Regions from separate parts of the Streptomyces sp. A5-4 genome, predicted to be linked through region 3. Evidence: riboswitches for the same ligand, from Rfam matches in the RefSeq annotation. Region 3 holds a riboswitch; each other region holds the start of a gene.

Region 1 (9,707 bases), 7.3 Mb from region 3:
GGCGGGTGGGCCCGGCCGTGCCATGCAGGCCCTGCGGCTGCATGTGCCGCACGGCGCACAGGGCGACCTGGTGCGCGTGCATCCCGGTGAGGAGTGGCTGTATGTGCTGTCGGGGCAGCTGCGACTGGTGCTCGGCGAGAGCGTGCACCGGCTGGCCGCCGGGGACAGCGCGCACTTCGACTCGCTGACCCCGCACCGCATCGCCGCCGTCACCGCGGACGGGGTCGATCTTCTGTTCGTCCATACGCTGCTGCAGAGCGCCGCCGCCGGGCTCTGCCTACCCCAGGAGACCTGACATGCCGGACGAGACGATCGGCGAAAAGGCCGGCGAAGAGGCGGACGTGAGGCCCGCCCGACGCGGCATCGTCGAGGACAAGTTCCCCAGGGGGCTGATGATCCGGCTCTTCGTGTACGTCGTGGCCGGCCATCTCTTCGCGGCCTTCGTCTATCTGCTCTTCACGCTGGGCGACGCGCGCTGACCGCGCCGCGCGCCGGGGCGAGGGGCCGGCCCGGGGTGCGGGAGCAGGCCCGGGCCGCGATGTCGCTCAGGCATCGTCGAGGAGCCGCAGCCGCAGCCGCTCGCGCGTCTCGGGGGTGACCCGCAGGCCTTCCGTGAGGTAGCGCTCGGCGCCGCCCCAGACCTCCTCGATGGTCTCGAAGGCGGCGTCGAGGTACTCGGCGCGGGCCTCGAAGAGCGGGCTGAGCAGTTCCATGACCTCGGGGGACATGCCGACGGGGGAGTTGTCGCTGCGGCTGACCTTGTAGCGGCGCGACGGGTCGTTCGACTTGAGGTAGTCGGCCACGATGGCCTCGCGCTCGACGCCGACCGCCAGCAGCGACACCGCTATCGAGAGCCCCGCGCGATCCTTGCCCGCCGCGCAGTGCATCAGCGCCGGGACGCTGTCCTCGGCCAAGGCGTGCAGCACCTGGCTGTGCTCGCCGGTGCGCTCCTTGATGATCTCGCGGTAGGTGTCGGACATCCGCCCCGCCGCCTTGCCGTCCGCGAGAATCTCGCGCAGCTCGTCGAGGTTTCCGTCGCGGACCATCTTCCAGAACACCGCGCCGTCGGCCGGGTCGGTCAGCGGCAGGTTCACATTGCGTACACCCGCCAGCTCGACGTCCGGACCCTCCAGCTTCTGGTCCGCCTCATTGCGGAAGTCGAAGATCGTGTGCAGGCCGAGGGAGTCGAGAAAGACCGCGTCGGCGACGGTGGCGTGTGCCAGGTGCCCGCTGCGGAAGAGCACGCCGTGCCGCACCTGCCGGCCGTCCACGGTCGGCAGGCCGCCCACATCGCGGAAGTTGCGCACTCCGGCAAGGTCGGGCTCTGTCGACGGGACCTGCGGCAGCTGCTGTGTCACGGTGACTCCTGAAGTGTCTGCCGTCGGCGTTGCTCGCCGATCTGGGCACCGTTCGACGATACGACATGAGTACCTGAGGCAATTGTCTCGGCCGTGCACGCGCGGCCGTCGCCCCGGGCCGAGCGGGAGCTGCCCGTACCTGGCCATGAACTCCACGCCCCCGTGTGCCGATTGGGGCCAGGGGGGGCGCGTGCCCGACCCCACCATCGCCACCGCCCCGCGCGCCAACTGGAGGGCCTCGCGGTACACCGGGCGGAAGGCCGACCACCGCGGTGTCCCGGTCGCCCTCACCGGGGAGTTCCTGGCCGGCTACCGGCTGCACCCGAGGGGCCCCACTGTTCGGACGCGCGGCGCGTACCAGGGGAGTGGCTGAGCGGCGAGCCGGCCGAGGCGGGTGTGACCACCTTCGCCGGTCCGCGCGCCGATGATCCGGACACCTCGCCGGACCTGGCGTGGGGCCGGCGTACAAGCTGGTGGTGCTCCGGGTGTCCGGCGCGGGCCCTGGTCGTCGACTGCGCGGAGGTCAGGATCACCGACTTCGGGCGGCGAGTAGCACTTGGGGCGAATCGGGCTATTTGTGGGTAACACCCCTTGTGGGCAAGGGGGATGGTGTGCTTGCTGGTGAGCAGGATCATATTCGTGACGGTGCGTGGCGAAGTCGTGAAGCGAATACCAGGTCGTGGGCGGGGCGTGAAGATCGGTAATCCACGGAGTGTGACGACAAATCCCCACGGGATTGCCGCAGAGCGATGATCAGCCATGGCCGATTGTCCTGATCGGCTTGTTCGAGGACGCCTCGGCGGCTTACGGTCACCGTCAATCCGGGTGGATCGCCGAATCCTGCCACCGCCCGGAAACCCCACGACACTCACGTGTGGCAGGAGCGGGGGACCCAGGTAGTACGCCGTCATCCGGAACTCCGGACCGGCTCGGGGTTAAGTCGCGCGGTTGCGCGGCCGGGCATCTCCAGCCCGAACCCGACAGCTCACCTCGTAGGCGCCGGAGAGGAAATTCGCCATGCCCGCAAAGGGTAAGCACCGCCGCCCGAGGTCCAACTCGATCACCCGTGGATTCGTCGCCGCGGGAACGGGCGGAGCCGCACTCGCACTTCCGTTCATCGCCGCCACCGGCGCGAACGCCGCGGAGAACGCCGCACCGGCCGCCGCGCCCGCCGTGGCCCCCGAGAAGGCCGCGTCCGCCGCAGCCGTCTCGCAGCAGAAGCAGCAGCCGAAGAAGGCCGGCAGCAAGACGTACGCCGTGGTCTCCGGCGACTACCTGTCGAAGATCGCCGACCAGCAGAACGTGCGCGGCGGCTGGCAGAAGCTGTACGAGGACAACCGGTCGACCGTCGGCGACAACCCCGGGCTGATCATGCCGGGCATGAAGCTCAGCATCGGCGCGAAGGCGGCCGGCTCCGCCCCGTCGTCCGCGTCGCAGTCGTCGGCCAAGGCCGCCGCACCCGCCGCGCAGCCGAAGTCGTCCTCCTCGCAGTCCTCCTCCTCCGCGAGCGGATCGGAGAAGTCCGAGTCGGCCGGCTCCGCATCGACGGCGTCGTCCTCCGGCTTCACCGCCCCGGTCTCCGCGGGCATCACCACCTCCTACCGCGCCTCCGGCGGCAGCTGGTCCAGCGGCTACCACACGGGCGTCGACTTCTCCGCGTCCAGCGGCACCTCGGTCAAGGCCGTCGGCGCCGGCACCGTCGTCTCCGCGGGCTGGAGCGGCTCGTACGGCAACGAGGTCGTCATCCAGCACAACGACGGCCGCTACTCGCAGTACGCCCACCTGTCCTCGCTGTCCGTCTCGTCCGGCCAGAGCGTCACCGGCGGCACGCAGATCGGTCTCTCCGGCAGTACCGGCAACTCCACGGGCCCGCACCTGCACTTCGAGATCAGGACCGGCCCGAGCTACGGCTCCGACATAGACCCGCTGGGTTACCTGCGCGGTCACGGCGTCTCCGTCTGACACACGCCCTCTCTCCGGGCCACGGGCATCGCCTTCGTATGCCCCCTTCCGCGCCGCACACCGGCCGCGGAAGGGGGCGTACGCGTTGAACCAGGTCCGTCCAGGCCGGCCCAGGCATATTCCGGGGTTGACCCAAACTTGACCGGTGTCCTTTCTCACCGGCGTCAACCCCCTCCCTACGGTGGCGTAGGTCACTTGATCCAGTGGAGCATGGGCCGACGTGGGAGACGATGCGAGATCATTCAGGACAGGGACCATAGGGTCGTACGCGGCGATTGGGGACAGCTTCACGGAGGGGGTCGGTGACCCCGGACCCGGCGGTGCGTACATCGGCTGGGCGGACCGGCTGGCCGTACTCCTCGACGATCGTGTCCCCGAGCACACATTCCGCTATGCCAACCTCGCCGTGCGCGGCCGGCTCCTCGACCAGATCGTGGCCGAGCAGGTCCCCAGGGCGATGGAACTGGCCCCCGACCTGGTGAGCTTCTGCGCCGGCGGCAATGACATCCTCCGGCCTGGCAGCGACCCCGACGACGTCGCCCAGCGCTACGAGCGGGCCGTCGCCGACCTCACCAGCAGGGTCGGCACCGTCCTGGTGACGACCGGCTTCGACACTCGGCACATGCCGGTGCTGCGCCATCTGCGGGGCAAGATCGCGACGTTCACGGCGCATGTACGGTCCATCGCCGACACGTACGACTGCCCGGTGCTCGACCTGTGGTCGCTCAAGTCCGTCCAGGACATGCGTGCTTGGGACACCGACCGGCTGCACCTGTCCGCGGAAGGTCACACCAGGGTGGCCCTGCGCGCCGGCCAGGTGCTTGGCCTCGACGTACCGGCCGACCCGGACCAGGAGTGGCCGCCGCAGATGCCGCGCGGCACGATGGGTGTCCGCCGGGACAACATCCAGTGGGCGCGCGAACACCTGGTGCCGTGGATCGGCCGACGGCTGCGCGGCGAGTCCTCGGGGGACCACGCCGCGGCGAAGCGGCCCGATCTGCTCCCGCTGTGACCTGACGACCCGATCTGACGGCCCGGCCTGTCCTCCCGGGCCCGCGCCGGGTCAGGTCCGGGCGGGCAGCAGAGAGCTCAGGGGGATTGGGTCCGTGTTGCCCTCGGTCGTGCAGGCGTGGGCACCCGCCACCGCGCCCAGGTGGGCGCACTCGTCGGGGGCCAGGCCGGCCAGCCGCCCGTACAGGAAACCGCAGACGTAGGCGTCCCCGGCGCCGTTGGAGTCCACCACGGGGCCCGGCACCGCCGTGGCCGGGACCGGTCGCGGGGTGCGGCTGCCGCCCCGCGTCATCAGGTACGAGCCGCCCGCGCCCGCCGTGGCGACCACCGTCCCGGCGCGTCCCTCGCGCAGGATCTTGCGCATCACATCGGCGATCCGCTCACCCGCGCCCGCCGCGCTGAGGAAGACCAGGTCGCAGCGGAGCGCGAACTCCCGGTGGTGGTCGGTGAGTCCGTCCCAGTCGTGCAGATCCGTCGAGACGGACACGCCGAGCTCCTCGATGTCGTCCAGGAGGTGGCGGGAGAAATCCATGATGGACAGATGCACGTGCCGGGCCCGCCGCAGGTGCGGCAGGTAGAAAGAGCGGGGCATCCGCAGGTCCCCCGGGTCGCGGGCGTCGTAGAACGACATGCGGCGGCCCGTCGAGCCGTCGACCAGGTTCACCGCGCGGCGGGTGCCCGCCGGTGAGATCAGCGGCTCGAAGTCGACATCGCCCTTGGTGAGCCGCTCACGGACCTGCTCGCCGATCCGGTCGTCGCCGATGAAGTCGATGAATTTCACGCCGAGCCCCAGGGCGCGGCAGCCCAGGGCGACATTGCCGCCGGTGTGGCCCGGCCACTCGCGAATGGGCGGCACCCCGACGGAATCGGCGAGCGGCACCGGCAGCGAGTCGACGCGGACCACCGTGTCCACGCCGCTGCCGCCCACGACCAGGACGTCGTACGGCGCGGGGCCCGTATGCGCCTCGTGCTCAGCCTGTTGGTGCGTCAAGGCATCCCCTTTCGTGTCCCCCGAACCTCAGTATGGCCGCATGGAGATGGCCCAGGGTGGGAGTGGCGTCACTCGTCCGGCGGCGGTCGGTGCTGGGATGGCCCTTCGACTTCCGGAAGGAACACCCCCATGCCCGCACATACGTCTTCGGCCCCGGCCGGGCCGCCCGCCACTTCGACCATGGCCAGGTCGTTCGCCGCGGCCGTGCTGGCCGGCGGGCTGCTGGCCGCCGGTGCGGCGCCCGCGACCGCAGCGGCCACCGCGCCGCTCTCCGCCCCCGCGCCCGCCGCGTCCACCGTCTCGGTCGCCGGTGAGGGCAGCGCGTCCGCGACCCCCGACCTGGCCGTCGCCAACGCGGGTGTGGAGGTCACGAGGCCCACCGGCGAGGCCGCCATGGCCGGCCAGTCCGCCGCGGCGAAGAAGCTGCTGGACGCGGTACGGAAGCAGGGCGTCGCCGACCGCGACGTACAGACCGCGGGCATCTTCCTGAACCCCGTCCACCAATACGAGGGCGGCGCCGCCAAGCTGACCGGCTATCAGGCCGGGCAGACCTTCACCATCAAGGTCCGCGACATCGACCGGGCCGGCGCGCTCCTGAAGGCCGTGACGGACGCGACGGGCGAGGACGGCCGGATCAACGGCGTCGCCTTCGACGTCTCCGACCCGGCTGCCCTGCGCGCGGCGGCCCGCGAGGCCGCCTACGCCGACGCGCGGAAGAAGGCCGAACAGTACGTGCGGCTCAGCGGACACGAGTTGGGGAGGCTGGTCTCGCTGACCGAGGATGCGGGCGGACAGCACAGCCCCCTCGCTGTGCAGCCGAGCGCCTTGGCGGACGCGAAGGTGCCGGTGGCGCCGGGCGAGGTCCAGGAGCAGGTCACCGTCACGGTCGTATACGAGCTGGACTGATCCCGAACGTGCTCGGACCTCCTGAAGTGGGCTGAATCCGAAGGGGGCTTGGGCGTCCTGAAGTGAAATGGTCCGAACGGGCTTGAGCGTTGCCGGCCCGAAGTGGGTCTGTTCCGGCGGTCATCAGCGGGTGGCGGCCGTCAGAGCCGTGCGCTCGATGCCCAGTTCGCGGGCGAGCGCGTCATCGGTCCACTCCAGCACGGTGGTACGGGAGAGCGTCCCCGGGTACGACGACATCTGGACGGCGAGACCGTCCAGCAGGGCGGTCAGCCGCCAGACCGCGGACACCGGGTCCTCGCACCGGAACTCCCCGCTCGCCACCCCCTCCGTGATGACCTCGATCAGCGCCGCCTTCCACTGCTGGTCGAGGTCGCCCGCCACCTCGCGGAGCACGGGCTCGCGCAGCGCGGCGGCCCAGCCCTCGATCCAGAGCTTCCAGCCCTTGGCCACCCCGGTCGGCGCGTACCAGCGGACGGCTGCGCGCAGCCTGCGGACGGCGGAGGTACGACGGCCCAACAGCTTGCGCAACTGGGCGAGATCGCCCTCGGCGGCGTATCGGAAGGCCGCGGCGACGAGCTTCTCCTTGGTCGAGAAGTGGTAGAGCACCAGCGCGTTGCTCACGCCGAGTGCCGAGGCGACATCGGCGATACGCACGGCGCTCACACCCCGCGCCTCGATCTGCTGGACGGCGGCACGCAGCATGTCCTCACGCCGTTCCGCCACACTCAACCGGACTCTGACCACCTGGTAACCCTACACACGGGTCGGCTGACCAGGGCCGGAACGGTGATCTTGCCGAGTGGGGCAACAGCGCGACAGCGGTCCACGGGATAGCGTGCGCGGCATGGGCGATGCGTACGTATGGGTGGCCGACGTGGACGCCCGGCCGGAGGAAGCCGCGGTGCTGGCCGGCCGGGCCATGGACTGGCTGGAGGGGCGGGGCGTTGTCCGGAGCGAGTTGACGCAGTGCCTGCTCGGGGACGAGCTGGGTAGGGCGCCGGGCCCGCACGCGGCACGCGCCGTCGCCGGTGACGAGGTCGCGGATGTGCTGACGTCCGGGGTCGGGATGGAGGTCGAGCGCCGCGTCTATGTGTGCGTCGACCTGTGGACCGCCACCTGCCCGCACTGCGGCGCCACGACCGAACCGCCCGACAGCGGAGCCGAGATGTGGAGCGACACCTGGTCGCCGCTGCTCGACGCGCTGTACGCCTGGTTCGGCGGCACGGGACCCGGCGGGGCCGCCTGTGTGCGCTGCGGGGAGCAGGCCGACTTCCTCGACTGGAAGATCGACCCGCCCATCGCGGTCGCCCATCTGGGGCTCATCTTCTGGAACTGGCCGCCGCTGGCCGGGGCCTTCCTCGCGGAACTCTCCGCGGTACTCGACGGCCACCGGCTGGTGACCGCAAGGACCGGGGTCTGACCGACCGCGGGCGCTGCCCCCACGGTGGCTACCGGTACCAGCCGTAGCGCTCCGCGATGACCGGCAGACGATCGGCGACGATGGCGTGGGCCGCGGCCCGCGGTGTGCTCCCCTCGGCCTCGGCGCGCGCCAGGACCTGGTCGATCAGGGCGCGCATCGAGCGACGGGTGTACGCGAACGCCTCGTCCGCGTCGGCCCCGATGTCGCCGAAGAGGGTCCACCACCACCAGGCGTTCGTCCCGGAGTTGACGACGACGTCCGGCAGGACGACGATCCCGCGGGCCGCCAGCAGTAGCTCGGCGTCGGGCAGCACCGGCATGTTCGCCGCCTCGACGATCCAGCGGGCGGTGACGCGGTGCTGGTTGCCGGCGTCGACGGCGTACGAGACGGCCGCCGGGACCAGGACCTCCACGTCGGCGGCCAGCCAGGCGTCGGCAGGCAGCTGCCGGTCGCCGGGGCGCAGCGCGGAGCGGTCCACGGTCCCGTACGCGTCCCGGGCGGCGAGCAGCGCGTCGACGTCCAGCCCCTGCTCGTTGGCGACGGTGCCCAGCACATCGGCGACGGCGACGACGCTCAGCCCGGCGCGGGACAGGAAGCGCGCGGTGGCCCCGCCCATGGTGCCCAGGCCCTGCAGGGAGACACGCGTCCCGCGGTGGCCGACCCCGGCGCGGTCCAGCGCCGCGAGCACGGACTCGGCGACTCCGCAGCCGCCGACCAGCTCGTCGAGCCCGATGCCGTCGACCTCGACGGCGAACGCGTCGGTGAGCCGCCGGCGCGCCGCCTCCTCGTCGTCGAGCAGCGGATGGACGGCCTGGACGGAGGAGACGAGACCGGCTTCGGCCGCCGCCCTGTCGACGAGGTCCTGGGTCAGGCCGAGGTCCTCGCCGGTGGTCCAGAAACTCTCGATGTACGGACGCACGGCGCGCAGGTAGCGCACCAGGACGTCGTACGCCTCCGGATCCCTCGGGTCGCAGTCGATGCCACCCTTGGCGCCGCCCAGCGGGATGTAACGGCCCGCCGGGTTGTAGTGCAGGGCTTCCTTCATCGTCATGCCGCGGGCCAGGCCCGCGACCTCGTCCAGCGTGCAGCCCGCACGCATCCGCAGCCCACCGCTGGAGACGCCGCGTACGAGCCGGTCGACGACCAGGAAACCCTGCCGCCCCGTGACGTGGTCGGTCCAGCTCAGCGAGATCAGGGGGGCGCTCATGCGGTGGTCTCCTCCGAAACGGTGCCGACGGCCCTGCCGGGTCTCGGCTGAACCGTCGGTCAGTATCTGGACCCGGCGGGGCCCCGTCAATCGCGATACCGGCCCCGGGTGCGCTGCGGCGACGGGCGGGCGGCGCCGGTCGTGCGCGCGGTGCACGATGCCGGACCGCTGCCCCGGAAGGAGCAGCCCGCCCGGCCGGTGGCCGGACACGGCGCGGCGGAGCCGTCCACCGGGTCGCCGGGCCCCGTAACCGCTTCCGTAACGAGCCCGTTCCTGCGCTGTCGTACCGGCCGCACATAATGGAAGGGACACTGAGCTTCTGGAGGTCCTGTGACCGGCGCCGACCAACTGCAATCGCTGCGCTCCCGGGCGCGTGCGCTGAGGGCCGCCGCCTTCGGCGCCGATCCGGCGGGGGAGCGCATGGAGCGCATCCGCCGCTCCCCGAACTTCGTGGACGGTGTCTTCCAGAACCCGGTGGGCGCGCGGACCAGACCGTCCGGATCGACGGTCGAATTCGCGAAGATCTACTTCCGCAAGGAGCAGCGCCTCCGCAGGGCCCCTTCGGGCACCGTGCCCGTTCATGCCACGACCCTCGCCGACCTTGCCGCACCGCCCGCCACGGGGCTGCGCCTCACCTGGATGGGGCACTCCAGTGTGCTCGCCGAGATCGACGGCCGCCGGGTGCTGTTCGACCCGGTCTGGGGCAACCGCTGCTCGCCCTTCGCCTTCGCGGGACCCAAGCGACTGCACCCCGTCCCGGTGCCGCTCGGCTCGCTCGGCCCGGTCGACGTCGTGGTGATCTCCCACGACCACTACGACCACCTCGACATGCCCACGATCCGCGCCCTCGCG
Region 2 (9,707 bases), 6.0 Mb from region 3:
GCTATGAGGTGGAGGCGGTCGTCTCGGCCGACTTCGACTATCTGACCCTGCACGCGGACGGCCGCCCGGTGGCCTCCGTGCACGGTGTGGGCAATGCCCTGCCGCGGGACAGGGGCGCGCACTGGATGACGTACTTCGAGGTCGAGGACACCGATGCGTCGGCCCACGTGGTGGCGGAGCTCGGCGGGCACGTACTGAAGCCGCCCAGGGAGGGCTCCAGCGGCCGGGTGGCGACCGTGGCGGACCCGGAGGGCGCGGTCTTCACGATCGTACGCTCGCCCCGTTGACCGCGGTGTGCCCGTTGGCCCCGGTGACGGGGTCGACGGGCAGCACATCGGGTGACAGGGCCCCGGCCCGCGCGACCGCGGCCGTCATCCGGCGCCGGTGGTGGCGTCGGCAGAGCACCTCGTAGCCGATTTCGTCCGGCAGGTGGTCCACGTCGCCGACGACGACCTGGGCGCCCTCGACGACCATCTCGCCGCCGGTCGTCCGCGCGTTGTGCGTGGCCCGCGCGCCGCACCAGCACAGCGCCTCGACCTGCAGCACCTCCACCCGGTCGGCCAGTTCGACCAGGCGTTGGGAGCCCGGGAAGAGCTTGGAGCGGAAGTCGGTGGTGATGCCGAAGGCGAAGACGTCGATGTCCAGGTCGTCCACGGTGCGGGCGAGCTGGTCGATCTGGTCGGGGTCGAGGAACTGCGCCTCGTCCACGATCAGGTAGTCGGCGCGACCGCCCTGGGACAGGTGGGCGACGAGGTATGCGTAGAAGTCGAAGCCGTCCTCCGCCTCGACGGCGTCGGTGACCAGGCCCAGACGTGAGGAGAGCTTGCCCGCGCCCGCGCGGTCGTCCCGCGTGAAGATCATGCCTGCCAGGCCGCGCGCGGAGCGGTTGTGCTCGATCTGAAGAGCGAGGGTGCTCTTTCCGCAGTCCATCGTTCCGGAGAAGAACACCAGCTCGGGCATGAGGAGTTGAGGGCCTTTCAGATCTGTGCGGGTCGGTCTCTATCGGCGGGGGCCGGTCACGAACGTACTTCGAGGAGCGGGACGAGCTGCTCGGCGGGGGTCATGGAGCCGTGCATGCCCACCATCACGGACTCGCGCGGCTCCTTGCGCGACGCGGTGATCACCACGTCGGTATGGGCCGCCGCGACGACGTCACCGATCCGGCCGTACACCCGCTCGTCGATCCGCGGCCCGAACCAGCCCGCCGCGATCGCCTCGTCCTTGCTCGCCACCCAGAACTGCTCGCCGAGTACCTCGCGCCAGACGGCGAGCACGTCCGCCTCGGCGCCCTGGACGGCGTACACATGCCGGGCCCTGCCCTCGCCGCCGAGCAGCGCGACACCGGCGCTGAGCTCCCAGTCCTCGTCGAAGTCGATGCGCGACTCCTCGTCGAAGGCGATGTCGATCATGCCGTGGTCGGAGGTGACATAGAGGGCGGCGCGGGGCGGCAGCTGCTCGGCGAGGCGCCGGACGAGCCCGTCGACGTACATCAGCTGACCGCGCCAGGCGTCCGAGTCGATGCCGAAGCGGTGGCCCTTGCCGTCGACCTCGCTGTAGTACGTGTAGACCAACGAGCGGTCGCCCGCGGCCAGTTGGGCGGCGGCGAGGTCCATCCGGTCCTCGCCGCTGAGCTTGCCGCGGAAGGTGCCGCCGCTCAGTGCGACCTTGGTCAGCGGGGTGTGCTGGAAGTCCGGGGAGGACACCTGGGCGGTGTGCACGCCCGCTGCGTCGGCGAGCTGGAAGACCGTGGGGTACGGCTGCCAGACGTGCGGGTCGGCCCACGGCTTCCAGCGGAGCTGGTTCATCAGCGTGCCCGTGTCCGGATTGCGGACGGTGTAGCCCGTCAGGCCGTGCGCGCCGGGCGGCAGGCCGGTGCCGACCGAGGCGAGCGAGGTCGCGGTGGTGGCGGGGAAGCCCGCGGTGATCGGGCGGCCGGTGCCGCCGCGGGAGGTGGCGAGGAGCGAGGTCAGGTACGGCGCCTCGTCCGGGTGGGCCTTGATCTGCTCCCAGCCGAGCCCGTCGATCAGGAAGACGCAGTTGCGGTCGGCGGGCGTCAGCTCCGCGATCGCGGCGCTCGTCCCGGGTACGTCCATGCCGGCCGCGAGGGTCGGCAGCAGGTCGGCGAGCGAACCGCTGCCGTACGCGGGGACGGGGGCGGAGCCGAGATCGAGCGGAACCGGTTCCGGCCAGGCGGGCAGCGCCATCAGCGGTCGGCCGCCGCGGTCGCCTCGGAGAGCGCCTGGGCGAACGTGAGCGTCTGACGGACGGTGTCCGGGCCGTCGCCGGCCTCGCTGACCCGCAGGCTCAGGTCGTCGGCGGTGGAGCTGCCGGTGTAGCCGTGGTCCGCCTCGCAGTTGGGGTCGCCACAGGCGGCGGGCTCCAGGTCGATGCGGGAGACGGCGCCCCAGCCGATGGTCAGGACGACCTCACGGGGCAGGGTGCCGGGGGTGTACGACTCCGGGTTGGCGACGACCCGGCTGACCACGACCGAGGAGATCCGGTCGAGCTTGACCGACTCGGTGGAGGTGGTGGCGTACGGCGTCGGGGAGGTCGTGTCGGCGGCCTGCTCGTCGGTGTGGCTGACGACGAAGCGCTTGCCGGTCAGGACCAGGACCGTGCAATGGCGGCGCACCTCGTTGGAGTCGAAGGTCGTCTCCTGGTGCACGAGGTACGACGAGACCGGCTCACCGCCGACAGCGGCCTCCACCGCTTCGGCCACAAGAGCCGGGTAGTAGCCGCTGCGCTCGATCGCCGTGCGCAGCCCCTGAGTCGTCGTACCGGTCTTAGCCATACCCTCCATCCTACGGGGCGCCGGGGGTCCACTGGCTCGTCAGTAACTGGGGAGACGGCGGGGCCCCAGGTCGTCACGGGCGGGCGGGGGCGCGAGCCGGACGCTCGCGCCGAGGACGGACAGACCGTGCGGGGCGACGACCACGGGCTCCAGTGCGATGCCGATCACTTCGGGGTGATCGTCGACCAGCAGCGAGACCCGCAGCAGCAGCTCTTCGAGAGCGGCCGTATCGACGGGGGCGGAGCCGCGCCAGCCGAAGAGCAGTGGGGCGGTGCGGATCGACCTGATCAGTTCGGCGGCGTCCCGGTCGGTGGCCGGGACGAGCCGGTGCGCGGTGTCGCCGAGCAGCTCGGACGCGGCTCCGGCGAGACCGAAGGAGAGGACCGCGCCGGCGGCCGGGTCGATGGCGGCCCGTACGACGGTGTCGACACCGCGCGGGGCCATGGCCTGGACGACCGGCTGGAGCTCGCCCGGCTTGCCGAGGGCGTCCGTCAACTCGTCGTAGGCGCGGCGCAGTTCCTGCTCGGTGGCGAGATCGAGGCGTACGCCGCCGAGGTCGGGGCGGTGGCGCAGGTGCGGGGCCGTGGTCTTGAGCGCGACGGGGTAGCCGAGCCGCCCGGCGGCGGCGACCGCCGCGTCGGGGGTCGGGGCGGGCAGGGTCGGCCGTACGTGGATTCCGTACCGTTCGAGCAGGACGCGGGCGTCGTCGCCCGTCAGGGGCAGCCCCCTGGGGTCGCCGTCCTCGCCCAGCATCGCGGTGATCTGCGCGGCGGCGCCGGTCTCGTCGATGTCGTCGTACTGGGGCACCCGCCCCGGATCGGCGGCCTGCCGCCGCCACTGCGCGTACTTGACGGCCTCGGCGAGCGCCCGGACGGCCCGCTCGGCGGCGGGGTAGGCGGGGATGCGCCGGGTCCGGCCCGGGTCCTGGCCGGCGACCGCCCCTCCCCCCGGCCCGTCGGAGGGCGGGGCGCCCGGCGGCGGTGTCGGGTGGCTGCCCGGTGGGGCCGCGGCGGGCGGGGCAGCCGATGCGGCTGTCGGCGCCGGGCCCGTGGGCTGCCCCGCCGGCGCCGGGGGGACCGGTGCGCCGCCCGAGGGGGGCTGCGGGTCCGCCCCCGGGCGGCTGCCCGGCCCGGCCGCGCGTCCCGGGCCCGTCTGGCGGGCCGTGCTCGTCGCCGCCGACAGGGCCTCGGCCAGGCCGCCGATCTCCACGTGGACCACCGCCACGGGCTTCGCCGGGGCCGTCGCGGCGGCCTCGCGCAGGACGCCGGCCAGGACCTCGCCGTCGCCCGATTCCGTCGTGCCGTTGTCGCCCACCCACGGGATCGCCGTCACGACGACCGCGTCGCACGCCGGGTCGGCGAGAGCCTGGGCGAGCGCCGCGCGGAAGTCGGCCGGTGTCGCGCCCGTCGTCAGGTCCAGCGGCGGCAGCGGGCGCAGCCCCTCGGTCAGGCAGGCGTCGTAGGTGAGGAGCCCCAGGGACTCGGAGTTCCCGAGGATCGCGATTCGCGGGCCCGCCGGGAGGGGCTGCCCGGCCAGCAGCAGCCCCGCGTCGACGAGTTCGGTGACGGTGTCGACCCGGATGACCCCGGCCTGGCGCAGCAGGGCGGAAACCGTGGCATCCGGAATGCGGGTGACGGGCACCGCGTGGCCCGGCGGGACGCTGCCGCTGTGCCGGGCGCCCTTGACGACGACGACCGGCTTCACGGCCGCGGTGCGCCGGGCGAGGCGGGTGAATTTACGCGGGTTGCCGATGGACTCCAGGTAGAGGAGGACGACATCGGTGTCGGGGTCCTCGTACCAGTACTGGAGGAAGTCGTTGCCGGAGACGTCCGCACGGTTGCCCGACGAGATGAACGAGGACAGGCCCGCGCCGCGCCGGTAGAGCCCGGCGAGCAGCGCGATGCCGATCGCGCCCGACTGGGTGAACAGGCCGATGCGGCCCGCCGCGGGCGGCTCGGGCGCCAGCGAGGCGTTGAGCCGGACGGCGGCCGAGGTGTTGATGATGCCGAACGCGTTGGGGCCGATGATGCGCATGCCGTAGGAACGGGCCTGGCGCACCAGTTCCCTCTGCCGTTCGCGCCCCGCCGCACCACTCTCGGCGTAACCGGCGGAAAGAACGACCAGACCCTGGACCCCGTGCTCCCCGCAGTCGGCGACGACCTCGGGGACCCGCTCGGCCGGCACGGCGACGACGGCGAGGTCGACGGTCTCTCCGATGTCGCCGACGGAGCGGTGGGCGGGCACGCCGTCCACCTCGGTGAGGCCGTCGGGGAAGGCGTTGTTCACGGCGTACGTCCGACCGGTGAACCCGGCGGCGAGGAGGTTGCGCAGGACCGCGCGGCCCACGCCGCCCGGTGCGCGCCCGGTGCCGATGACGGCGACCGAGCCGGGGGCGAGGAGGCGCTGCACGGAGCGGGACTCGGCGCGGTGCTCGCGGGCGCGCTGCACGGCCAGCGAGCGGTCGGTCGGCTCCAGGTCGAATTCGAGGCGTACGACGCCGTCCTCGAAGCTGCGCTTCTGGGTGTAACCCGCGTCCGTGAAGACCTTGATCATCTTGGAGTTGGCGGGCAGCACCTCGGCGGCGAACTGCCGGATCCCGCGTTCACGGGCGACCGCCCCGATGTGTTCGAGGAGGGCGGAGGCGACGCCGCGACCCTGGTGGGCGTCTTGGACGAGGAAGGCCACCTCGGCCTGGTCCGCGTCGGGGCCCGAGGCGGGGCGGCCCTGCTCGTTGATGCGGTCGAACCGCACGGTGGCGATGAACTCGCCGCCCACCGTCGCCGCGAGACCCACCCGGTCGACGTAGTCGTGGTGGGTGAAGCGGTGGACGTCCTTGTCGGACAGCCGGGGGTAGGGCGCGAAGAACCGGTAGTACTTCGACTCGTCCGAGACCTGCTCGTAGAAGCTGACCAGGCGCTGTGCGTCGTCGGCGGTGATGGGCCGGATCCTCGCCGTACCTCCGTCGCGCAGCACGACGTCGGCTTCCCAGTGAGCCGGGTACGCGTGGTGCCCGTTCTGATCCAGCACGGCCTGCTCCAGCGGGGGCTGCATGAGGGCAGCCTACGGGTCGCGGGCGTGCAGGGGGCGGGGAAGGCTGAGGAAGGCCGAACGGCGCCCGCACAGGGGCCGGAGGTAGGGTCACCGCAGTCCGCACGCCGTGAGACACTGGTCTAGACAACCGTTAGAACATGAAGGGCTACACCATGGTTGAGCGCCGCGTCACCGTCGGCTGGACCGAGGGCCTGCACGCCCGGCCCGCCTCCATCTTCGTCCGTGCCACGACCGCCTCGGGTGTTCCCGTGACGATCGCCAAGGCCGACGGCAAGCCGGTCAACGCCGCTTCCATGCTCGCGGTGCTCGGCCTGGGCGCGCAGGGCGGCGAAGAGGTCGTGCTGGCCTCCGAGGCCGACGGCTCCGAGGCTGCCCTCGACCGTCTCGCGAAGCTGGTCACCGAGGGGCTCGACGAGCTGCCCGAGACCGTCTGACCCGGACAGTCCGACAGGCCGGTCCGACCTGTACGCAAAAGCCGCGGCGCCCCGAATTCGGGACGCCGCGGCTTTTGCGTTTCGCGCGGAGCGCGCACACGACGACACACGAGTCGATACGGGAACCGGCCCGCAAGTCGTCCCGCAAGTCTATGCGGCGCTCAATTCGGCGGGCTGAATTCAGGCAGCGCGAAAAGGCCGCGCCCATTCTCCTTCTTTGTATACGGCGCGCGTGTTAATTACGGCCGCCCACGGTGTTTACGGCATGTTGCGAAGTCCTCACCCGTTCCGGTGCGGGGTGCCGCAGCCGGTGCGCCGGGATCGCGCGTTCGGCGTGCAGCGCCGTCAGCGCCCTGGCCCGCTCCGCGTCGCCGCGCGCCACCGCGTCCACGATCGCGCCGTGCTCCGCCCAGGACTCGACAGGACGGGCGTGCTGCTCGACGGCGTACATCCAGGCGACCTTGTGCCTGAGCTGGGTGAGCAGGGCCGTCAGGCCGGGGCTGCCGGAGGCCTGGGCGAGGGTCTCGTGGAACCACCCGCCGAGTGAGCGCAGATCCTCGCCCTGCCCCCGGCGGGCCCGCTCCTGACCGAGTCTGACCAGGCCACGCAGCACCTTGAGGTGCGCGTCGGTGCGCCGCCTGGCGGCCCGTGCGGCGCCCAGCGGCTCCAGCAGCGTCCGGACCTCCAGGAGGTCGGCGGCCTCCTGCTCGGTGGGCTCCGCGACGCAGGCGCCCGCATGCCGGCGCGTGGTGACGAACCCTTCGGACTCCAGGGTGCGCAGGGCCTCGCGCACCGGGACGCGCGAGACGCCGTAACGGCGCGCCAGCAGCTCCTCGGTGAGCCGGGCGCCCCGCTCGAAGACACCGGACACGATGTCGTCACGAATTGCCGTGCATACCGAATGCGCAGGAATGCGCATGACCGAACCTCCGCCTCAATCCCCGCGAAACGCGGTCGATCCGCTGCTGTTCTGCGACCCTATTGCAGCAACCGGGAAATTCCGATGGGCGGCCGGAATTCATGGATACCTTTTGGCCATCGCCGCGGGCGGACGGGCGGAGTCGGCCGCACACGCACCGGGGTACGCCGAAGGCCCCGGCGGGAAGCCGGGGCCTTCGGGAATGCCAGGGGCTGCGGCGGGCCAACAGGGCCCGCGCCGTTCCGGACGCGTCAGGCGTTGACGCCGTGTCCGCGCAGGTACGCGACGGGGTCCATGTCCGAGCCGTACTCGGCGCTCGTACGGGCCTCGAAGTGCAGGTGCGGGCCGGTCGAGTTGCCGGTCGAGCCCGAGATACCTATCTGCTGGCCGGGCGTGACGGCCTGGCCGACGGAGGCGGTGATGGACGAGAGGTGGCCGTACTGCGTGAACGTGCCGTCGTTCATCCTGATGACGATGTTGTTGCCGTACGCGCCGCCCCAGCCGGCCTCGACGACGGTGCCCGCGCCGACGGCCACGACGGAAGTGCCGGACGCGGCACGGAAGTCGACGCCGGAGTGGCTGCCGGAGGACCAGAGCGAGCCGCCGGACTTGTAGCCGGTGGTCACGGCGGAGCCGGCGACCGGGAGCGTGTACGAGGTGAGGCGCTTGCGCTCGGCCGCACGCGCGGCGCGCTCCTTGGCCTCGCGCTCGGCGCGCTCCTTCTTGGCCTTCGCCTCGGCCTTGCGCTCGGCTTCGGCCTTGCGCTCGGCCGCTGCCCTGCGCTCGGCTTCGGCCTTGCGCTCCGCCTTCTCGGCGGCCTCGCGCTGGGCCTGGGCCTGGGCGCCTATCTGGTCGGCCAGGGAGTCGTTGATGACGATGGCCTGGGTGAGGCCGGTGTCCTCGACGGAGTGGGCCGGACCTGCGCCCCTGTCCTCGGCGGCGAGCGCCGGGGAGGCCAGCGTTCCGATGACGCCGGTCGTCGCGAGGGCGGCGACGCCTGCGATGTTCGCGCTTCTGCGCGTCATGCGGCTGGGACGCCGGTGCTTCCCGGTGGTGCGGCTGAACGCCATGGAGGGGCTGGTCCTTTCCTTCCTTCTCGCCTACCGGGTTAGCTGACGGGTTCGGAGCAGGAAGGTCTCCTACGGACCCCTCCGGCATACGGAGGCGTCCGATTCACCCCAGGGACTGAATGGGTCCCCGGCTCCCCAGGCTCGCGCCTGACGGGGACTCGGCGATGACTGTCCGGTGCCGCGGCTGCGGCTCATGCTGACGAACAGCCGGACCGACGCTAAGCGGCACATCTTTCAATCACCAAACAGACACAGCGTTTTGTAACGCACCCCACACACCAGACAGGCAACCACCGCAACAAAACGGACATACAGGAAGGACCCCGGCGGCTTGTCGGCCACCGAGGTCCTCCTACATCCCGCTATGCACCCCTATGCGAGTGCGGTCGTACCGGCTCAGCCCGTGACCACGGTCACGTCGCCGATGCCGAGGGCCCTGACGGGCTCCTCGATCTGCGAGGCGTCCCCCACGAGCACCGTGACCAGCCGGTCGCCGGGGAAGGCGCTGACGACGGCCGCGGTCGCCTCCACCGTGCCCGTCTCGGCGAGTCGCGCGTACAGCTGGGCCTGGAAGTCGTCGGGCAGCTGCTGCTCGACCTGGTCGGCCAGCGTGCCGGCGACCGCGGCGGCCGTCTCGTACTTGAGCGGCGCGACACCCACCAGGTTCTGTACGGCGACATCGCGCTCGGCGTCCGTGAGGCCGTCGGCGGCGAGGGTGCGCAGCACCTTCCAGAGGTCGTCGAGCGCGGGTCCGGTGGACTCGGTGTCCACCGAGCCGCTGATGGCGAGCATCGCCGCACCGGTGGCCCCGCCCTCCGAGGACGGAGCGGCGGAGCGCAGCACCTGGCCGAAGGCGCGCACCCCGTAGGTGTAGCCCTTCTCCTCGCGCAGGACCCGGTCGAGACGCGAGGTGAGGGTGCCGCCCAGGCAGTACGTACCGAGCACCTGGGCCGACCAGACACGGTCGTGCCGGTCGGCGCCGATCCGGCCGATGAGCAGCTGCGTCTGTACGGCGCCGGGCCGGTCCACGATGACGACGCGACCCGTGTCGTCGGCGGTGATCGGCGGCACCGGGCGGGCCGGTGCGGTGTTGCCCGTCCAGACCCCGAGGGTCTCGGCCAGCACGGCGTCCAGGTCGACGCCTTCGAGGTCGCCGACGACCACGGCGGTGGCCGTGGCCGGGCGCACGTGCGCGTCGTAGAAGCCCTTGACGCCGGCAGCGTCGATGCGCTTGACCGTCTCCTCGGTGCCCTGGCGGGGGCGCGACATGCGCGAAGTGGCCGGGAAGAGCTCCTTGGAGAGCTGCTTGGCCGCGCGCCGCGAGGGGTTGGCCGCCTCGTGCGGGATCTCGTCGAGCCTGTTGGCCACGAGGCGCTCGATCTCGGTGTCCGCGAAGGCCGGTGCGCGCAGCGCGTCGGCGAGCAGGCCCAGCGCCTTGGGCA
Region 3 (9,707 bases):
CGCCCGCGTCGTCGAAGCGCACGAGCAGGCCGCCCGCGCCCTCGATCAGCACCAGATCGTGCTCGGCCGCCAGCTTCTCGGCGGCCTCCGCCGCGTCCCGCGGAAGCACTGGGCGCATTCCGGCGCGCCTGGCGGCGGTCGCGGGGGCCAACGGCTCGGGGTACCTGGCGAGTTCGACGCCCCGCACACCGTCACCCGCGAGCCGCACGGCATCGTCGGCGTCGCCCGGCTCACCGGGGGCAAGCCCGGTCTGCGCGGGCTTGAGCACGGCGACCGTGCGGCCCTGCGCGCGCGCCGCCGCGGCGAGGGCCGCGGTGACGACGGTCTTGCCGATGCCGGTCCCGGTGCCTGTGACGACGATGACGGCCATGCGTGCTCCTTGCGGGGGATGTCGCGGGGGAAAAAGAAGAGCCTCTACGCCGCCGACGCGGCCGCGCACACCGCCCGGGTGATGCGGGCCAGGTCCTCGTCGCCCGTCACGTAGGGCGGCATCGTGTAGATGAGGTCGCGGAAGGGCCGCAGCCACACGCCCTCGCGGACCGCGGCCCGTGTCGCCGCCGTCATGTCCACGTCGTGGTCCAGCTGTACGACGCCGATCGCGCCGAGCACCCGTACCTCGCGCACCCCCGGCAGCTCCGCCGCCCGGACCAGCCCCTCGCGCAGGCCGGACTCCAGCCGCTTGACCTCCACCTGCCAGTCCTGGCCGAGCAGCAGGTCGATCGAGGCGCAGGCGACCGCGGCGGCCAGCGGATTGCCCATGAACGTCGGGCCGTGCGCGAGCACAGGGACCTCACCGCGCGAGATGCCGTCGGCCACCCGCGAGGTGCACAGCGTCGCCGCCATGGTGAGATAGCCGCCGGTCAGCGCCTTGCCGACGCACAGTACATCGGGTGAGACCCCCGCGTGCTCGGATGCGAAGAGCGTGCCCGTACGGCCGAAGCCGGTCGCGATCTCATCGAAGATCAGCAACACGTCGTGCGCGTCGCACGCCTCGCGCAGCACCCGCAGATACGCGGGGGAGTGGAACCGCATCCCGCCCGCGCCCTGCACCACCGGCTCCACGATCACGGCGGCCAGTTCGTCCGCGTGGCGGGCGATCAGGTCACCGAGACGCGCCGCGTACGTCTCGTCGTACTCGGCCGGCGGCGCGTCCGCGAAGATCTGACGCGGCAGCGCCCCCTGCCACAGCTCGTGCATCCCGCCCTCGGGGTCGCACACCGACATGGGCTGCCAGGTGTCCCCGTGGTAGCCGCCCCGCCAGGTAAGCAGCCGCTGCTTCGCGGGCCGGCCGACCGAGCGCCAGTGCTGCAGGCACATCTTGACCGCGACCTCGACGGAGACCGAACCGGAGTCGGCGAGGAAGACGTGCCGGAGCGGCTCGGGAGTGATCTCCACCAGCTTGGCGGCGAGCCGCACGGCGGGCTCATGGGTGAGCCCGCCGAACATCACATGGCTCATCCTGTCGAGCTGGCCGCGCGCCGCCTCGTTGAGCGCCGGGTGGTTGTAGCCGTGGATCGCCGACCACCAGGACGACATGCCGTCGATCAGCTCGCTCCGCCCGTGAGCGGGTTCGGCGAGGCGCAGCCGCACCCCCGAGGCGGACTCCACCAGCAGTGGCTCCGCCCGGCCCGGCATCGGACCGTACGGGTGCCACACGTGCTCGCGGTCGAGGCGCAGCAGTTCGGCGGGGGTGAGCGGCTCAGGCATTGGGCGCGAGGTCCGTTCCGGCGCCCCGGCGGCGTACCGACACCAGGTCCGTACGGGCGGCCGGCACCTCCGGAGCGGCCTCTGTCTCGGCCGGCGCGTCGCCGCACGCCGTCGCGCAGCCGCCGCCGCCACGGTGCTGCGGCAGCGTCGTGGTGTCCGTGCCCTCCACCTCGAAGCCGGCGTCCGCGATCATCTCCAGGTCGGACTGGCCCGCCTGGCCCTCACTGGTGAGGTAGTCGCCGAGGAAGATCGAGTTGACCAGGTGCAGCGCGAGCGGCTGCATCGTGCGCAGATGCACCTCGCGCCCGCCCGCGAGCCTGACCTCGACGTCCGGGCAGACGAACCGGACCATCGCCAGGATGCGCAGCGCCCGCTGGGGGGTGAGGTTCCACTCCTCGGCGAGCGGTGTCCCCTCGAAGGGGATCAGGAAGTTGACCGGCACCGAGTCCGGGTCCAGGTCGCGCAGCGCGAAGACCACGTCGATGAGGTCCTCGTCGCTCTCGCCCATGCCCGCGATCAGCCCGGAGCAGGCGGACAGACCCGCGGCCTGGGCCTGCTGGACGGTGTCCACCCGGTCGGCGTAGGTGTGGGTGCTGGTGATCTTCCCGTACGTCGACTCGGACGTATTGAGGTTGTGGTTGTACGCGTCGGCGCCGGCCGCCCGGAGCTTCTCCGCCTGTCCGCCGGACAGCAGACCGAGGCAGGCGCACACCTCGACCTCTTCGTTCTGGTCCTTGATCGCCTCGATGGTCTTCGAGACCCGGTCGACGTCACGGTCCGTCGGCCCACGCCCGCTCGCGACCAGGCACACCCGCTTCGCGCCGCCCGCCACCCCCGCGGCCGCCGCCTTCGACGCCTCGTCGGGCTTCAGCCAGGTGTACTTGAGAATCTCGGCCTTGGAGCCGAGCCGCTGCGAGCAGTACGAGCAGTCCTCGGGGCACAGGCCGGACTTGAGATTGACGAGGTAGTTGAGTTTCACCCGCCGCCCGAACCACTGGCGGCGTACTTTTCCGGCCGCGGCCACCACATCGAGCAGATCGTCGTCGGAAGTCGCCAGTACGGCGAGGGCTTCTTCGCGGGTCGGCAGCTCGCGCCGCAGTCCCTTGTCCACCAGCGTGTTCAGCAGATCCATGGCGTTGATCCTGACGCACGGCACCGCCCCTGGCCAAGGTGGAATCACACAAGAGCACGGTCTTGAGGTGTGGGTATTGCCACACCCTGCCCTCACGTGCCCACCGCTAGTGTCTGTGGGCTGCCTACAAAAGGGACTCACCGATGCCGCAGGGACCGTACGCACCGTTCGGCTGGATCGACGAGCAGGCGCGGCTGCGCGCGGCGGCCGGGCTCGTCAGGACCCTGCGTCCGCGGCCCGCCGAGAGCGCCCTGCTCGACCTCGCGAGCAACGACTACCTCGGTCTCACCCACCGCCCGGAGGTCACCTCCGCGGCGGCCGCGGCCGCCCGCCGCTGGGGCGCGGGCGCCACCGGATCACGGCTGGTCACCGGCAGTACCGAGCTGCACGCCGAGCTGGAGCGGGAACTCGCCGAATTCTGCGGCTTCGAGGCCGCCCTCGTCCTGTCCTCCGGTTACGCCGCCAACCTCGCCGCCCTCACCGCGCTCAGCGGCCATGGCTCACTGATCGTCTCCGACGCCCTGAACCACGCGTCGATCGTCGACGGCTGCCGGCTCTCGCGCGCCGAGACCGCGGTCGTGCCGCACGCCGACCCCGACGCCGTGCGCAAGACGCTCGACGCGCACGACGGCCGCGCGCTGGCCGTCACCGACTCGGTGTTCTCGGTGGACGGTGACGCGGCGCCCCTGGCGGAGCTGGCCGAGGCCTGCCGCGCGTACGGGGCGGCGCTCGTCGTCGACGACGCGCACGGCCTCGGAGTGCTGGGCGACGGGGGCCGGGGCGCCCTGGACGCGGCCCGGATCGCCGGCGCGGACGGTGTTGTGGCGACCCTCACCCTGTCGAAGTCCCTGGGCAGCCAGGGCGGGGCGGTCCTCGGCCCGGCCAAGGTCATCGACCACCTGGTCAACACGGCCCGGACGTTCATCTTCGACACGGGTCTCGCCCCGGCCGCCGCCGGTGCGGCCCTCGCGAGCGTGCGGCTGCTGCGCCGGGAACCCGAACTGGCCGCGCGCGCCCGGGCAGTGGCCATCGCCCTGCACCGCGGGCTGACCGACGCGGGCCTGACCGCGGTACGCCCCGACGCCGCCGTGGTGTCGGTCCTGGCGCCCTCTCCGGAGGCGGCGGTGCGCTGGGCGGCCGACTGCCGTGCGGCCGGGCTCGTGGTGGGCTGCTTCCGTCCGCCGTCGGTGCCCGACGGGATCTCCCGCCTCAGGCTCACGGCGCGCGCCGACCTGACCGACCAGCAGATCGAAGAGGCGGTGGGCACGATCCGCCGGACCGCGCCCACCGGGTGACTCTCAATACCGCTGGCCGATGGTCCGATTTCGTATGGCCGAAAGAAAGCAGGTCCATGCGTCCGTCGCGAAGAGCAGCGCGGGGCGCGCGACGTTCTTGGAATCGCGTACGGCCAGCAGACCGCCGGTCAAACGGGCAGCCTCTACGCAGTTGTTCATACCGGTACTGCGGCTGCTGCGCAGCCACTTGGCTCTGTGCGGAAAAGTGCTGGAAGGAACGTTCGCAAGAGGTGCGGACATGGGGCCTCCCTAGGCGTCGTGCCTGATCCCCCTGATGAGATGCAACGAGTCCTCAGGTGAATGGGCCTGGGCTTGGAGCGTGCCGAATGCGGCGCTGTACGCCCTGAGGTCTTCTTTCCGTTCGAGGTAGAGGCTACTCGTCAAGTGGTCGATAACAACCACATCCAGATCGGCAATGTTCGGAAAGGAGAAAATAACGAAAGGACCGGTGAGGCCGATGTGCTCACCGGCAGCGAAAGGCACGACTTGTAAGCAGACATGGGGAAGTACTGCCATCTCCAGCAACTGCCGCAACTGCCGTGTCATGGTCCCCCCGCCGCCCACCTGTCGCCGCAGTACCGCCTCGTCCAGGACCGCGCTCAACTTCAGCGGGTCATCGGCCCGCAGTACCTCCTGGCGGGCGAGGCGTACCTCCACCAGGGAGTTCACCTTCTCCGCCGGCAGGTCGTACAGCGCGGCCCGGGTCACCGCCCGTGCGTAGTCCGGCGTCTGCAGGAGCCCCGGGACCACGGTGTTCTCCAGCGTGCGCGCCGAACTCGCCTGCGACTCCAGGCTGATGAAGTCCCGGTACTGCGGCGGCAACAGTCCCCGATAGGCGTGCCACCAACGGTTTCCCGCGTCGTTCACGGAACCGGCCAACGCCTCAAGCAACGCCCGGAGCTGCGGATCGCACACTTCGTACACATTCAGCAATCGGGCCACGTCGGTCGCCTTGACCGCGCTGCGGCCCGTCTCGATCCTGCTCACCTTCGACTGGTGCCACCCGACGAGACATGCTGCTTCCGGGCTGGTCAGCCCGGCGCGATCGCGCAGCCTGCGCAGCTCTTGCCCCAGCTTGCGTCGCCGCACCGCGGGACCGTTCCGCATATCGACTCCCTCCGCCCCGCGCCGATGCGCCATTCTGCAACCCAAATACGCTCTCGCGTAGCAGAGTTCACCGCTTCGAGCGACAGATATATGCATATCTTGGATGATCGCCACCTATCACGGCACCATGAGTGTCACTCTGGCGCAGAGCACAATACGGGGCCGCCCTCGAAGTTGAATCCGCTACGAGTCGGAGTCCGGCCCCGGTGGGAAAGGGACAGCGTCGCCATGGCAGACCAGCAGGAATCATCCGTCACTCTGCCGAGCGATCCAGCCTCGGTCTCCGCGGCGCGGAGATACGTCGCGGAGATTCTCGGCGGCTGGGGCATGCCGCCGGATTCTGATGCCGCCGATATGGTCCGGCTGATCGTCTCGGAGCTTGCCACCAACGCGGTGCAGCACACACTCGGACGGTCGCCCACCTTCACCGTGGACGTACAGCTGGAGCGGGACGACCAGTTGCGCATCGGCGTCACCGACAGCCACCCGCGGTGGCCGAAGCGGCTGCCCGCCGCCGTCCAGCAGGACAACGGACGCGGCATGGTGATCATCCGCTGTCTCACCGCGGAGTTCGGCGGACGGCTGTCCGTCACGCCCACGGCCGAGGGCGGCAAGACGGTCTGGATCGCGCTGCCGTGGACCGCCCCGGTCCGCGCCCCTGTCCAGACACCCGTCCAGGCGTAGGCCCGACCAGCCGGCCCGTGCCCGAACAGCACTGATTTCAGGGCGCTTTGACGGGCCGGGGCAGTCCCCGTCGCGGGCCCGGCTCAGCCGGTACCGCCGCCTCGGCCGGTACCGGCGGCCCGCCCGAACGCGCCGCGCAGCAGGGCCCGCAGAGTGTCCGCGGCCGGGCTCCGTTCACCGGTCCTGTGCACCACCGAGATGGTGCGCCGCAGTCCGGCGTCCGCCAGCGCCCGCGATCCCACGGGGGTCGTCGCCATCGCGGCGACCATCTCGGGCACCACGGCCACGCCGAGCCCCGCACTGACCAGCGCGCACACCAGCGCGTACCCGGGCGACTCGCACACCACCGCCGGAGTCGCCCCCGCCGCGGCCAGCGCCGCCTCCACGCCCTGGCGGGGCGGATGGGTCGGCGCACTGCTGATCAGCGGCTGTCCGGCCAGGTCCGCCAGGCGCAGCCGCTCCGAGCCCCCGGCCAGCGCATGGCCGGGCGCCGTCACCAGCACCAGCTCCTCGACCAGCAGCCGCTCCGCCGCCACCCCGGAGGGCGGGGGCGCGGTCGGCGCGGGCTCGTAACTGTGGGTCAGAGCGAGGTCCGCCTCGCCGGCCGCCACCGCGGTGACCCCGTCCGGCGGCTCGTAGTCGGCGACCACCAGCTCCACATCGGGATGCGCCCGGCGGAACGCGCTGAGCACCGGCGGCAGCAGATGGATGCCGGCCGTCGTGAACGTGCCGACCCGGAGCCGGCCGCCGGACAGGCCCGCCAGCTGCGCCAGTTCGTGCCGAGCCAGGTCCAGCTCGCCGAGCACCCGCCGGGCCCGGACCGCCAGCAGTTCGCCCGCGGCCGTCAGCCTGGCCCCGCGATGGTGGCGCACCAGCAAAGTGGCGCCCGTCTCGCGTTCCAGCTTGGCGAGCTGCTGCGACAGTGCGGGCGCGGTGTAGCCGAGGCGCGTGGCTGCGCGTGTGATGGAACCGGCCTCGGCGACCGCGACCAACGCCGCCAGCCTCGTCGGGTCGTACATGCTGAGCTCCCCGGGGGCGGGCCGACCCCCAACAGTTCCTTTAGGCAGACCATGAAGATTGCAAGTACATGCTAAAGCCCCGGCCGGTCCAGGATGGGGAGCATGGACGCACAACTGATCGCCTTCACCGGCGTCGCCGCGGGCATGGTCGCCATGCCCGGCGCGGATTTCACGGTCGTCGTACGCAACGCACTGGCGTCCCGTCGCTCGGGGGTGGCGAGCGCGGTGGGCGTCGCGGGCGGACTGCTCGTGCACACCGCACTGGCCGTCGCGGGGCTCGCCGCCGTACTGGTCGCCGTACCGGCTCTGTTCCGTGCGATCCAGCTGCTCGGTGGCGCCTACATTCTCTACCTGGGCTGCCGTGCGCTGCTGTCGGTGCGTGCTTCCGCGCCCGAGGGTCGGCCGGACGCGGAGCGCGAGAAGAAGGCGGTGGGCGGTGTCGGACGCAGCCTTCGGCAGGGTTTCCTCACCAACGCGCTCAACCCCAAGGCGCCGGTTCTCTTCCTCAGCCTGCTGCCCCAGTTCGTGCCCGAGGGCCGGCCGCCGCTTCCCAGGACGCTGTTGCTCGCCATGATCGTCGTCGTACTGGCCCTGCTCTGGTTCCCCGCGGTCGCGCTCCTGGTGGACCGGCTGGGCCCCTGGCTGCGGCGCCCGCGCGCGGCCCGCACCGTCGAGGCGGTCAGCGGCGGCGCGCTCGCCGTGCTGGGGCTGATCCTGCTGGCCGGGCCGCTGGGGGCGGTGTGACCGCGCCGCCGGGGGAATCGGGAGGGGCTGCGACGGGCGGGCGGTCGGGGTGACGGCGGACCACACCGTCGCCCCGACCGCCCCGGCCGTCACCGGGGTGCGGCCGAGGCCGGTCAGCGCACCCTGCCGTACCAGACGCTCCTGGACCAGATCCTCTCCAGTCGCACCACGGACCCACGCTTGGGGGAGTGCCAGATCTTGCCACTGCCGGCGTAGATGCCCACGTGGTAGACGTTCCGGCCGGAGTGGAAGAAGACCAGGTCGCCCCGGACTCTGCTGGAGGAGGAGATGCGGCGGGTCTTGTTGTACTGGGACTGGGCGGTGCGCGGCAGGCGCTTGCCCGCCTTCTTGAACGAGTAGAGCGTCAGCCCCGAGCAGTCGAACCGGTTGGGACCCGCTGCCCCGTACCCGTACGGGGCCCCCTTCTTCGACGCGGCCACTTTCAGTGCCTTCGTCGAGTGCGCCGGGGCGGCCTGCGCCTCACTCGCTGCTCCTGGCGCCAGCATCGAGGCACCCAGCACGGCAAGGGTGAGGGCCGAAGCCGCTCCGGTTCTGGTCATCAGCGACGGAACATTCATCTGCGCGGTCATACGCGACCCTTCGTCAGCCGCCTGTGAAGGATGACCTGTCGGGTTCGGACAGGCGAAGATGTCCGGCCGCGTCAAGCGGCTTCACCCCAAGGGACGGCCGTGCGAACAGGCCACCCCGACGCGCTTGGGTCTTCCACTCCTGCCGTTGCACTCTGTCGACCAGGCATCCGGGAAGCGGCAGGACTCAGCGTCCACCCGGACCGCCCCGCCGTGTGGCAGGGGCTTGTCGTCCCAGGGATCTTGACCCATGACCCGTCTGTTTTCCGAGCTGAAACGACGTTATGTGAGGCTCCTCACCACTGACCCGTTCGGGTGGACAAGGGCGTTCGCGTCCCCCGCCGTCGGTGCGTGGCGACGGCTGTACCAGCGGCGGAGTGGCTCATTCCGGGCGGTGCGTAGCTGGGATGTGCAAGTCGAGCGGTACCGCTGACCACCCGTTCGCTACGCCATTCGAGGGAGCGCGTGTCGTACTGCGACCGGCTCGCGGGCCGAGCCGCGCGCCGTCAACTCGATGAGAACGGTGGCACGGTGACCCGGCCCGAGCGCCGCTCCCCGTCGAGGACACGCAGCGCCCGCGCCGGCGCGGCGGCGTGTACCCGGGCTTCGTCCCGCTGGTGCATCAGGGTGAGGGCGTCCCGCAGCGCGGGAGCCTTCGATGCGGGGGCCTGCGCGGCGCGCACTGCCCCATAGGTGTCCGTGGCGCGCACCGGGTTGATCCGTCCCAGCAGATCGACCACTTCGAGATAGCGGACGACGAACTCACCCTCGGCGCGGGTCAGTGCGGGCAGTGGCGGCAGTTCGGGCGGCGGCATCGCGGCTCACCTCGGTTGGCAGGCGGGGGTGTCCTTGCGGCTCTGCACGATGTGATCGACCAGGCCGTACGCCTCGGCGGCGCCGGCGTCGAAGATCTTGTCGCGCTGGATGTCCGTACCGATGCGCTCAAGGCTCTGCCCGGTGTGGAGAGCCAGCATCCCGGCGAGTGTCTCGCGCATGCGCAGCAGTTCCCGCGCCTCGATCTCCAGATCCGACGGCTGGCCCCGCACGGGCTCGTCGATGGAGGGCTGGCTCAGGAGCACCCGGGCGCCCGGCAGGGCGAGTCGCTTTCCCGGGGCGCCGGCCGCGAGCAGCACGGCGGCCGACGACGCGGCCTGGCCCAGACAGATCGTCTCCACGTCGCAGGTGACGAACTGGATCGTGTCGTAGATCGCGGACATGGCGGTGAACGAGCCGCCGGGGGAGTTGATGTAGAGCGAGATGTCCCGGTCGGGGGCGGCGTGTTCGAGGTACATGAACTGCGCCATCACGTCGTTGGCCGCGGTGTCGTCGACGGCCGTTCCGAGAAAGACGATGCGCTCCTCCAACAGCCTGGAGTACGGGTCCATGGTCCGGGTCCCGGTGCTGGTGCGCTCGGTGAACTCGGGAAGTACAT

The links. A riboswitch is a leader RNA that binds a small molecule or an ion and turns the genes downstream of it on or off. The one in region 3 is predicted to bind cyclic di-AMP.
Region 1: linked by a shared signal. The riboswitch ahead of ACLLJJ_RS38160 (M23 family metallopeptidase) and the one ahead of ACLLJJ_RS03760 (C40 family peptidase) in region 3 are both predicted to bind cyclic di-AMP.
Region 2: linked by a shared signal. The riboswitch ahead of ACLLJJ_RS32010 (M23 family metallopeptidase) and the one ahead of ACLLJJ_RS03760 (C40 family peptidase) in region 3 are both predicted to bind cyclic di-AMP.

What each region holds. Positions count from the first base shown of each region.
Region 1 covers NZ_CP178591.1:8,164,699-8,174,405, forward strand. Annotated here, with positions in the region: gene ACLLJJ_RS38140 (helix-turn-helix domain-containing protein) at 1-295, shown strand, start outside; gene ACLLJJ_RS38145 (DUF6126 family protein) at 297-479, shown strand; gene ACLLJJ_RS38150 (tyrosine-protein phosphatase) at 546-1,358, opposite strand; gene ACLLJJ_RS38155 (hypothetical protein) at 1,549-1,731, shown strand; cyclic di-AMP (ydaO/yuaA leader) riboswitch at 2,196-2,372, shown strand; gene ACLLJJ_RS38160 (M23 family metallopeptidase) at 2,376-3,320, shown strand; gene ACLLJJ_RS38165 (SGNH/GDSL hydrolase family protein) at 3,541-4,332, shown strand; gene ACLLJJ_RS38170 (carbohydrate kinase family protein) at 4,384-5,322, opposite strand; gene ACLLJJ_RS38175 (SIMPL domain-containing protein) at 5,452-6,228, shown strand; gene ACLLJJ_RS38180 (TetR/AcrR family transcriptional regulator) at 6,352-6,972, opposite strand; gene ACLLJJ_RS38185 (hypothetical protein) at 7,073-7,648, shown strand; gene ACLLJJ_RS38190 (Glu/Leu/Phe/Val dehydrogenase dimerization domain-containing protein) at 7,677-8,855, opposite strand; gene ACLLJJ_RS38195 (MBL fold metallo-hydrolase) at 9,186-9,707, shown strand, end outside.
Region 2 covers NZ_CP178591.1:6,836,046-6,845,752, reverse strand. Annotated here, with positions in the region: gene ACLLJJ_RS32045 (VOC family protein) at 1-287, shown strand, start outside; gene ACLLJJ_RS32040 (thymidine kinase) at 262-960, opposite strand; gene ACLLJJ_RS32035 (alkaline phosphatase family protein) at 1,017-2,204, opposite strand; gene ACLLJJ_RS32030 (DUF5998 family protein) at 2,204-2,791, opposite strand; gene ACLLJJ_RS32025 (GNAT family N-acetyltransferase) at 2,831-5,842, opposite strand; gene ACLLJJ_RS32020 (HPr family phosphocarrier protein) at 5,995-6,276, shown strand; gene ACLLJJ_RS32015 (GntR family transcriptional regulator) at 6,512-7,195, opposite strand; gene ACLLJJ_RS32010 (M23 family metallopeptidase) at 7,447-8,265, opposite strand; cyclic di-AMP (ydaO/yuaA leader) riboswitch at 8,278-8,439, opposite strand; gene ACLLJJ_RS32005 (M16 family metallopeptidase) at 8,662-9,707, opposite strand, start outside.
Region 3 covers NZ_CP178591.1:836,871-846,577, reverse strand. Annotated here, with positions in the region: gene bioD (dethiobiotin synthase) at 1-370, opposite strand, end outside; gene ACLLJJ_RS03800 (adenosylmethionine--8-amino-7-oxononanoate transaminase) at 415-1,707, opposite strand; gene bioB (biotin synthase BioB) at 1,700-2,839, opposite strand; gene ACLLJJ_RS03790 (8-amino-7-oxononanoate synthase) at 2,983-4,134, shown strand; gene ACLLJJ_RS03785 (DUF397 domain-containing protein) at 4,138-4,374, opposite strand; gene ACLLJJ_RS03780 (helix-turn-helix domain-containing protein) at 4,384-5,241, opposite strand; gene ACLLJJ_RS03775 (ATP-binding protein) at 5,470-5,925, shown strand; gene ACLLJJ_RS03770 (LysR family transcriptional regulator) at 6,009-6,944, opposite strand; gene ACLLJJ_RS03765 (LysE family translocator) at 7,047-7,688, shown strand; gene ACLLJJ_RS03760 (C40 family peptidase) at 7,802-8,278, opposite strand; cyclic di-AMP (ydaO/yuaA leader) riboswitch at 8,282-8,454, opposite strand; gene ACLLJJ_RS03755 (hypothetical protein) at 8,782-9,090, opposite strand; gene ACLLJJ_RS03750 (ATP-dependent Clp protease proteolytic subunit) at 9,097-9,707, opposite strand, start outside.